3 regions of the Microbulbifer spongiae genome follow, and region 1 is predicted to be linked to each of the others. Evidence: predicted binding sites of a transcription regulator. Region 1 holds the regulator's gene; each other region holds the start of a gene.
What was found. Region 1 encodes sigma-54, which starts transcription at its own class of promoters, with help from an activator protein. Its sites were predicted from a motif close to TGGCACANNNNTTGCNNT; they were not measured.

Region 2: a site for sigma-54 is predicted at 1,567-1,584, ahead of glnA (glutamate--ammonia ligase). Genes of this name have one in related genera too.
Region 3: a site for sigma-54 is predicted at 1,564-1,581, ahead of galU (UTP--glucose-1-phosphate uridylyltransferase GalU). Genes of this name have one in related genera too.

The regions. Positions count from the first base shown of each region.
Region 1 is NZ_CP098023.1:1,176,599-1,179,877, forward strand. It holds gene ptsN (PTS IIA-like nitrogen regulatory protein PtsN) at 1-125, opposite strand, end outside; gene hpf (ribosome hibernation-promoting factor, HPF/YfiA family) at 129-419, opposite strand; gene M8T91_RS04860 (RNA polymerase factor sigma-54) at 671-2,131, opposite strand; gene lptB (LPS export ABC transporter ATP-binding protein) at 2,284-3,009, opposite strand; gene lptA (lipopolysaccharide transport periplasmic protein LptA) at 3,106-3,279, opposite strand, start outside.
Region 2 is NZ_CP098023.1:3,981,559-3,984,837, forward strand. It holds gene M8T91_RS16415 (hypothetical protein) at 1-94, shown strand, start outside; gene glnA (glutamate--ammonia ligase) at 82-1,488, opposite strand; gene thiI (tRNA uracil 4-sulfurtransferase ThiI) at 1,796-3,279, shown strand, end outside.
Region 3 is NZ_CP098023.1:3,858,536-3,861,814, forward strand. It holds gene M8T91_RS15770 (phosphohexomutase domain-containing protein) at 1-574, opposite strand, end outside; gene galU (UTP--glucose-1-phosphate uridylyltransferase GalU) at 575-1,423, opposite strand; gene fabA (3-hydroxyacyl-[acyl-carrier-protein] dehydratase FabA) at 1,693-2,217, shown strand; gene fabB (beta-ketoacyl-ACP synthase I) at 2,278-3,279, shown strand, end outside.

The sequences.
Region 1 (3,279 bases):
TCGGCATCATGTTGGGAATATTGCTCGGCGATCGCCTGGGCAATATTGAGCAGTAACTTCTTTTTGCTGCTCCCTGCCAGATGGCAAAAGCTGAGTTGGGGGGAAAGTAATGCTTCGAGTGTCATAATTCAGCGGTGGCTTTGCAACTTCTCTTTGTGCTTTTTGAGTTGGCGGTCCAGTTTGTCCGCGAGCGCATCAATGGCCGCGTACATATCACTATCCTCAGAGCCTGCACAGAGGTCATGGCCATTGATGTGTACCCGGGCTTCGGCTTTCTGGATCAGTTTTTCAACGGATAGGATGACTTGGGCGTTAGTAATGTTGCCGTAATGCCGAGACAGCTTTTCCAATTTGTTTTCGCAGTAACTGCGCATGGGAGGGGTGATATCGACGTGGTGACCACTAATGTTGATCTGCATGGATTTCTCCTTACCGAGTGCACCGCATACCGGCTAACGGCTTCCTTTCGGGCCGCAACCCTACTAGGAAGTGGGCCAGAATGGAAGCATATACTCAAAGTTTGGGTTTTGGTTGGGGATTGAACCTTCAGGGCGCCAGTCAGTTTGTGACTGCATGTGAAGCTTGGGTCGAGTAGTCAGCCAGTGCCGGCTGGGGGGTAATGAAACCGAGCGCTGGGCAGCATTGCCGTGTAAGAGTGGATAGTGGCGGGTCAGGCTAAGCGTTTGCGCTCACTGGAAGAGGGGATTCCCATGGACTCCCGGTATTTTGCTACTGTGCGGCGTGCTACCTTGATTCCCTGCCTGTCGAGTTCCTGGGCGATTTTATTGTCCGAAAGGGGCTTGCGTGGGGCTTCGGTATCAATCAGCTTGCGAATCATTGCGCGAATGGCGGTTGACGAGGCGTCCTCGCCGGAATCGGTGCTGACATGGCTGGAGAAAAAATATTTGAGCTCGTAAACGCCCCGGGGAGTCAGCATGTACTTCTGGGTGGTGACTCTGGAGATAGTGGATTCATGCATGCCAATGGCTTGGGCAATATCTGCCAGTACCATCGGTCTCATGGCCTCGGGACCCTCTTCGAGGAATCCCTGCTGTTTCTCAACAATACAGGTCGCCACCTTGAGCAGGGTATCGTGGCGGCTCTGCAGGCTTTTCAAAAACCAGCGCGCCTCCTGGAGGTGGTCCCGCAGGAAGCTGTTTTCTCTGGAGTTATCTGCGCGCCTGACCAAGGCGGCATAGTGATTATTAATACGGATTTTCGGGGTGATTTCCCCATTCAGATCCACCTGCCAGCGCAACCCTTTGCGGGAAACGAGGATGTCAGGAATGACGTAGGCGGTCTCCTCTCTGCCATAGCGCTCCCCGGGGGTGGGGTTTAGGGTCTGGATCAGGCGAATTACCGCGCCTAACTGGGCCTCATTCAGGTTTGTGCGCCGGCTCAGTTGGCGGAAGTCCCGTTTGCCGAGCAGACCGAGATGGCGTTCAATAATGTCCTTGGCCTGTTTAAGCCAGGGTGTGCTGTCTGGCAGCTGCTGCAACTGCAACAGCAGACACTCCTGCAGGTCCCGCGCGCCACAGCCAGTGGGCTCGAACTGCTGGATCGCTTTGAGCACGGCGAGGACCTCATCCTCTTCAACATGGAGGGACGCTGTGATCTGAGCAATGGGGGTTCCCAGCAGTCCGCAGGGCTTGATCGCATCAATCAGGTTTTCACCGATCCACTTGTCATGCGCAGATAGTGTGGTGAGGTTGAGTTGCCAGTGCAGGTGATCCTGCAGACTGTCTCCGGGAGCACTGTGCTCAAACTCTAATTTGTCACCATCGAACCCACTGCTGTAGTTGCCGTAGATTTCGTCCCAGCGGGAGTCCAGCGGCAACTCGTCGGGAATATTCTGGCTCCAGCTGTCTTCACTGAGTTCGTGCTCACCACTGGAGGAGGCGATTGCACTTTCTGAGCCAGCTGTCGGCTCCTGCTGGGCGTTGCTCTCTGCGATATTGGCTGTAGAGAGAACCTCGTCAGTCTCAACTTCCAGCATGGGGTTGCCGTCCAGAGCGGCCTGGATCTCCTGTTGTAAATCCATTGTCGACAGTTGCAACAGGCGTATTGCCTGCTGCAACTGCGGGGTCATGGTCAACTGGGTGCCGAGCTTAAGCTGAAGAGACTGCTTCATAGTGGGGCGCTACAAACCGAGGTGGCCGGTATTCACCAAAAGTTACCCATAATGGCGCAGACTACCCCGCTTGTCGGGATAACACAAGCAATAAACGTGCCTATAAATCTTGCCCAGTGCGGAATTTGAGCGCAAAAATGGCAGCTTTTCCTCTAGATGGTAAATTCGTGCCCCAGATAGACCTCGCGCACCTGCTGGTTCACGAGCACTTCTTCCGGAGTGCCGGCGGCGATAATATGGCCTTCACTGACGATATAGGCGGTTTCACAGATATCGAGGGTTTCGCGCACATTGTGGTCGGTAATCAGGACACCAATACCCCTGTTGCGCAGGTGGCGGACAATGTCCTTGATATCGTTGACCGAGATCGGGTCTACCCCAGCAAAAGGTTCGTCCAGCAATACAAACCTGGGATTTGTGGCGAGTGCGCGGGCGATTTCCACCCGGCGGCGTTCTCCCCCGGAGAGGGCCATCCCCAGACTGTGCTCGATATGGGTAATATTGAACTCACTGAGCAGTGCCTTGGCCTGCTGCTGGCGTGCAGGGCGGGACAGGTCCTTACGGGTCTCAAGGATGGCGAGAATATTGTCGCGCACCGACAGGCGACGGAATACCGAGGCCTCCTGGGGCAGATAGCCGATCCCTTTGCGTGCACGACCATGCATGGGAAGGCCGGTGATGTCTTCATCATCGATTAATACCCGCCCGGTATCGGCCCGGACCAGGCCGGCGATCATGTAAAAGCAGGTGGTTTTCCCGGCACCATTGGGGCCCAGAAGGCCAACTATCTGACCACTGGTGACGCTGACGGAGACATCCTGAACGACTTTTCTTTTCTTGTACTGCTTGGCGAGGTGTAACGCTTTGAGCGTTGGCATAGTGTGTTCCGAAATCTTTCCCTGCCGTGGGCACAGAGTGCCTTCCGGTAAAGGTTTGACAGTGAATTAGTACTGTATACGGGCTCGGGTAGGGACCTATTGGCCCCCTCTCCCGTTGTCGGGGGATTCTTTCTTTTCCGGCTTCCAGATCATCTCTACGCGACCTTTCCCGGTCTGTCCCCGGGCACTCATTTGTTCGGTGGTGAGGTCATAGTTGATCTTTTCTGCTGCCAGGGTATTGCCATCCCGGTCCACTAGGGCCTCGCCGGT
Region 2 (3,279 bases), 1.6 Mb from region 1:
TACCCCCATTAAAAAAGCCCGCGCCAGGGCAGTGCGGGCTTTTCGCCAAGCGGTCGACAGTCTCTCGGTGCGCAGTCGCCGTTACACGGAGTAGTACATATCAAACTCCACCGGGTGGGTGGTCATGTTCAGGCGCTCAACCTCTTCGCGTTTCAGCTCGATGTAGGCATCAATCGCGTCATCGGTGAATACCCCCCCCTCAATCAGAAAAGCGCGGTCCCTGTCCAAAGCGTCCAGGGCCCCCTCCAGGCTGTCGGCCACTGTGGGGTACTCGGCCAGCTCTTCCGGCGGCAGGTCGTACAGGTCCTTGTCTGCGGCATCACCGGGGTGGATCTTGTTTTTGATCCCGTCCAGGCCCGCCATCAGCAGTGCCGCAAAGGCCAGGTAGGGATTGGCGGTCGGGTCCGGAAAGCGGGTCTCAATGCGCTTGCCCTTGGGCGAGGTCACGTAGGGAATGCGGATGGACGCCGAGCGGTTGCGCGCGGAGTAAGCCAGGATCACCGGCGCCTCGAAACCGGGCACCAAGCGTTTGTAGGAGTTGGTGGAGGCGTTGCACAGCGCGTTCAGGGCGCGGGCGTGCTTCACAATACCGCCGATGTAGTACAGAGCGGTTTCCGACAGGCCGGCGTAGGTGTCGCCGGCAAACTGGTTGACCCCACCTTTCGAGAAGGATTGGTGTACATGCATGCCCGAACCGTTGTCACCAACCAGTGGCTTGGGCATAAAGGTAGCGGTTTTGCCGTAGGCATGGGCAACATTGTGCACGGCGTACTTGAGAATCTGAACCTCATCCGCTTTTTTCGTCAGGGTATTGGCGGCAACCCCGATCTCACACTGGCCGGCGGTACCCACCTCGTGGTGGTGTACTTCAACGTGCAGACCCATCTGCTCCATGGCGGAACACATGGCGGCACGGACATCGTGCAGGGAATCCACCGGCGGCACCGGGAAATAGCCCCCCTTGATACCCGGGCGATGGCCGATATTGCCCTCCGCAAAACTGTGTCCGGAAGACCAGGCCGCCTCTTCAGAATTGATCTTGTAGAAAGCCCCACCCATTTCCGCGCCCCAGGTGATGTCGTCGAATACGAAGAATTCGGGCTCCGGCCCGAACATCGCTGTGTCCCCCAGACCGGTGGACTTCAGGTACTCCTCGGCGCGCAGGGCAATGGAACGTGGATCGCGCTCATAGCCCTGGCCGGTGACGGGATCAACGATATTGCAGCGCACAATGACTGTGCTCTCGTCGGTAAAGGGGTCGAGGAAAGCGGTTTCGTCGTCCGGCATCAGAATCATGTCGGATTCGTTGATCCCCTTCCAGCCAGCAATGGAGGAGCCATCGAACATCTTGCCCTCTTCAAAGAACTCACCATCCACTTCCGACGCGGGGATGGAGACATGCTGTTCTTTTCCCTTTGTATCGGTGAAGCGCAGGTCTACCCACTTGGCTTCACTTTCATTGATCAAATCAAGCGTTTTCACTGACATTGCAGCCCTCCAGGTCTTGAAAAAAATTGGTCGCTATGCCTTTTGCTGCCGGCATTCACGCTGTACCTGGCGTGAAATAAAGCAAGGAGTGTGCCAAATCAGGGCATCCACGCCCTGGTGGCGACGGGCCCGGTCGCCGGGCCGGCTGAGGCAGGATAGATGCCTTATGGCCGGGCAGCTACCGGGAAGTGCACCAGTATGGCACATCCCGAGCCAACAGGCGCACCACTTGGGTGCATCTCCAGGTCCCCCCTGCCTGGTTTATACTGTCGCATCTTCTATCAACAGCAGTACCCGGCGAAACCCCATGCACTTTGTCGTCAAGTTTTTCCCCGAGATCACCATCAAGAGCAATCCCGTGCGCAAACGTATGTCGCGCCAGCTGAAGGACAACCTGCAGCGCCTGCTGCGACAGCTGGACGACCGTATCCAGGTGCGCAAGGACTGGGAAAAGATCGACGTGGTTGCCCCGGACGCCGTGGCCCACCTGGGTGATCGCATCGAGGAGGTACTCTCCAACACGCCCGGCATCGCCAACTTCTCCCGTGTGCGCCAGTTCCCCCTGGGCGACCTGCACGATATCTACGAGAAAACCCTGCCGGTGTGGGGCCCGGCACTGAAGGATAAGACGTTCTGCGTGCGCGTAAAGCGCACCGGCAAACACGAGTTTCAATCCCTGGATGTAGAGCAGTATGTGGGCGGCGGCCTCAACAGGAACACCGAAGCGGCCGGGGTAAAACTGAAAAATCCGGATATCACGGTAAAACTGGAGATCCGCCACGACAAACTCAATGTCATTGAGAAGCAGCACCCCGGTCTCGGTGGCTTTCCCCTGGGTACCCAGGACCCGGTGCTGTCGCTGGTATCCGGCGGCTTCGACTCCACCGTGGCCAGCTACCTGACCATCAAACGCGGCATCCGCACCCATTTCCTGTTTTTTAATCTGGGGGGGCGCCAGCACGAATTGGGTGTTAAGGAGGTGGCCTATTACCTGTGGAACAAGTTCGGCGCCTCTCACCGGGTGCGCTTTGTCACTGTGCCCTTCGACGAGGTGGTGGCAGAAATTCTCGAGCGGGTCGACGACTCCTATATGGGCGTGATCCTAAAGCGCATGATGTTGCGCGCTGCCGGTGTGATGGCAAAAGAGCTGGAAGTGGATGCACTTGTGACCGGCGAAGCCATTGCGCAGGTCTCCAGCCAGACCCTGAAGAATCTCGCAGTCATCGACAGCGTCACCGATACCCTGGTCCTGCGCCCACTGATTGCCAGCGACAAGACCGACATTATCAGGACTGCGCGGGCAATCGGCACAGAAGAGTTTGCCGCCAATATGCCGGAATACTGCGGCGTGATTTCGGTAAAACCCACCACCCGCGCCAAAATCGAGAAAGTGGAAAGCGAGGAGAACCGCTTCGACTTCACTGTCCTCGATCGCGCCATCGGCAACCGCGTGGTCCAGAACATCGACGAGGTGATCGAAGAAGTAGGCGGACAGGCGCCGGAGGTGGATATCCGCGAGGAACCCGGCAGTGCGGTAGTGATCGATATCCGCCACCCGGACGAAGAGGAACTGGACCCGCTGGAACTGGAAAACGGTGCAGTACAAACCATTCCCTTCTACCAACTCAACAACCGCTTTGCCCAACTGGACCAGGCGCAGGAATACCTGCTGTATTGCGCCCGCGGTGTGATGAGCCGCCTGCACGCCTCCCATCTGCTCGACGAGGGCTACCGCAATGTGGGTGTCTACCGACCGCAAAGGCCCCATCGGCAGGAGAAGGCGGGAGTGGG
Region 3 (3,279 bases), 1.8 Mb from region 1:
GCAGGTGTGGTGCCAAGGCATCAACCACTGTGCCCGCGCCACCATTACCGGCATTGACCACCAACTTGAGCGGCCTGAGGACAGAGCGATCAATATACCCTAACAGATGCCGGACAAAGGCTGCGCGATGCTCAAAACGCTGTAAATCACCGCGCTGAGTCACAGGGGGAAAGTTGTTCTCCTCCGCCAGGCGTTTGATATCCAGCAAACCGGTATCACCACTGATCGGGCTGCTGCCGGCACGGACAAATTTCATTCCATTGTATTCCATGGGGTTGTGACTGGCGGTCACACAGATACCGCCATCAAAGTCTCCATGAAAAGTGGAGAAGTAAATCTCTTCGGTTCCACATTCCCCGATATGAAACACCTCTGCCCCGGCATCGCACAGACCATTGGCCAGCGCTGCGGTCAGTTCGCCACTGGTCAGGCGTATGTCGTGCCCAACTACTACCCGGCGCGCGCCCAGGAACTGGGCAAAGGCTCGCCCCACCCGGTAAGCGATATCGACGTTCAGCTCTTCCGGTACCCGACCGCGCACATCATAGGCTTTAAAACAGGTGAGTTCGCGCACTTACTGCTTCTCCTGAGCGGGCTGGCCGGGAAGGTATACATTTTCATACACATGGTTCGTGGCCTCGATAAACCCTTCCACTGAACCACAGTCAAAACGGCGCCCCCTGAACGCGTAAGCCAGCACGCAACCCTGACGCGCCTGGGCCAGCAGGGCATCGGTAATCTGAACTTCCCCATTTTTGCCCGGGGGTGTATCGCGGATCAGGTCAAAAATATCCGGGGTTAAAATGTAGCGCCCGATAATCGCCTTATTGCTCGGCGCCTCTTCCACAGCGGGCTTCTCGATCATATCGGTTACCTGGTAGAGGCCCGGTTTGATCTCGTTGCCTGCGATCACACCGAATTTATGGATCTGCGTCATTGGGACTTCCTCGACGGCAACGATGCTGCAACGAAACTGCTTGTAGAGCCGCACCATCTGCGCGAGCACGCCCAGGTCATCGTTCAGGCACAGGTCATCTGCCAGCACTACGGCAAAGGCCTCATCTCCCACCAGGCGGCGCCCCTGCAGGATCGCATCGCCCAAACCCCGCATTTCCCCCTGGCGTGTATAGGAAAAGCTGGCACAGTCGATGACCTTGCGTACAGAATCCAGATAGCGCTCTTTGCCGGTTCCGGCAATCTGGTGTTCCAATTCAAAATTGGTATCAAAGTGATCCTCGATGGCACGCTTGCCCCGGCCGGTGACAAAGCCAATTTCCGTCAGCCCCGCCTCAATGGCTTCCTCGACGCCGTACTGTACCAGCGGCTTATTCACCAGAGGCAGCATCTCTTTTGGCATGGCTTTGGTGGCAGGCAGGAAACGGGTGCCGTAACCGGCGACCGGGAACAGACATTTTTTGAGCATTTTACCCCCTTTGAACAAAAGCGTGTCTCCCGCTTCGGGCCGGCAATCTAACACAGTTGGCAAGCGGTATCATTTACACAAGATGACGCGAGTATCCCCAATAAGGCCAAAAATCCCCGATTCAATGCTCTAAGATTGTGAAAGCAATTATAGCGCCAGTCACAAAAACCGTTTTGCCTGACTGGACAAGCAAGACAGAGCCCTTAGAATGCCCGCTCTTGCAAAAACGCCCAGCCTCAATTGCACAACCACCCACTAATAGGGATAAGATGAGTAACTTTGTTCAAAAAAACAACTATAGCAGGGAGGAACTCCTGACCTGCTCCCAGGGTGAAATGTTCGGCCCCGGCAATGCCCAACTGCCCGCCCCCAATATGCTGATGCTGGACCGAATCACCCACATTTCCAAAGAGGGCGGCGCCTTCGGCAAGGGAGAATTGATTGCAGAGCTGGACATCTCTCCCGATCTGTGGTTTTTCGACTGTCACTTTCCCGGCGATCCCGTCATGCCCGGCTGCCTCGGCCTGGACGCCATGTGGCAACTGCTCGGTTATTTCCTGGCCTGGAAAGGCAATCCCGGGCGCGGGCGCGCACTCGGCTGCGGCGAAGTCAAGTTTACCGGACAGATTCTGCCCACCAACAAAAAAGTAACTTACCATATCCAGATGAGCCGTATCGTCGAGCGCAGGCTCGTCATGGGAATCGGCAACGGCAGTGTCTCTGTCGACGGACGCGAAATTTACACAGCGAAGGATCTTCGCGTAGGCTTGTTTACCCGCACGGATAATTTTTAAACTGGCCGAAGACCAATACCGCTGAAAGTCCTCTGCCGACACGCTATGCTGGAGATCACTATGCGCCGGGTAGTCATTACCGGAATGGGAATCACATCCTGTATCGGTACCAACACAAAAGAAGTCACTGCCTCCCTGAAAGCCGGCCGCAGTGGCATTCGCTTTCAGGACGAATATCGGGATCTCGGACTGCGCAGCCAGATTGCCGGTCCGGTGGATATTGATTTCAAGGAACATATCGACCGCAAGCAACTGCGCTTTATGGGTGATTCCGCCGCCTATGCCTATATTGCCATGCGCGAGGCCATCGATCAGTCCGGCCTGGAGGAGAGCGATATTTCCAATCCACGCACCGGTATTATCATGGGCTCCGGGGGCACCTCCACCCAACAGATTATCGATGCCGCGCACACCCTCAAGGAAAAAGGTGTGCGCCGTGTCGGCGCCTACCGGGTACCCCAGGTGATGGGCAGCACCGTCTCTGCCTGTCTCGCCACCCCGTTCAAAATCAAAGGCGTCAATTACAGCATCTCTTCCGCCTGTGCAACCAGCGCCCACTGCATTGGCCACGGAGCCGAACTGATCCAGATGGGCAAGCAGGATATTGTCTTTGCCGGCGGCGGCGAGGAACTGGCCTGGAGCCTGACCCACCTGTTTGATGCCATGGGCGCCCTTTCGAGCAAGTACAATGAAACCCCCACCAGAGCCTCGCGCCCCTACGATACGGATCGCGATGGGTTTGTGATCGCCGGCGGCGGTGGCTGCCTGATACTGGAGGAGATGGACCATGCACTGGCACGCGGTGCCATCATCTATGCTGAGCTGACCGGCTACGGCGCCACCTCAGATGGTTACGACATGGTCGCTCCCAGCGGCGAGGGTGCGGTGCGCTGCATGCAACAGGCCCTGGCGGGCATGGATGGCGGTGGACTGCGTGGCAGCGTGGACTATATCAATACCCACGGTACCTCGACCCCCGTGGGAGATGTGGCCGAACTCAAGGCCATGCGCGAAGTTTTTGGGGACAAGGGACCGGCTTTCGCTTCCACAAAATCTCTGACC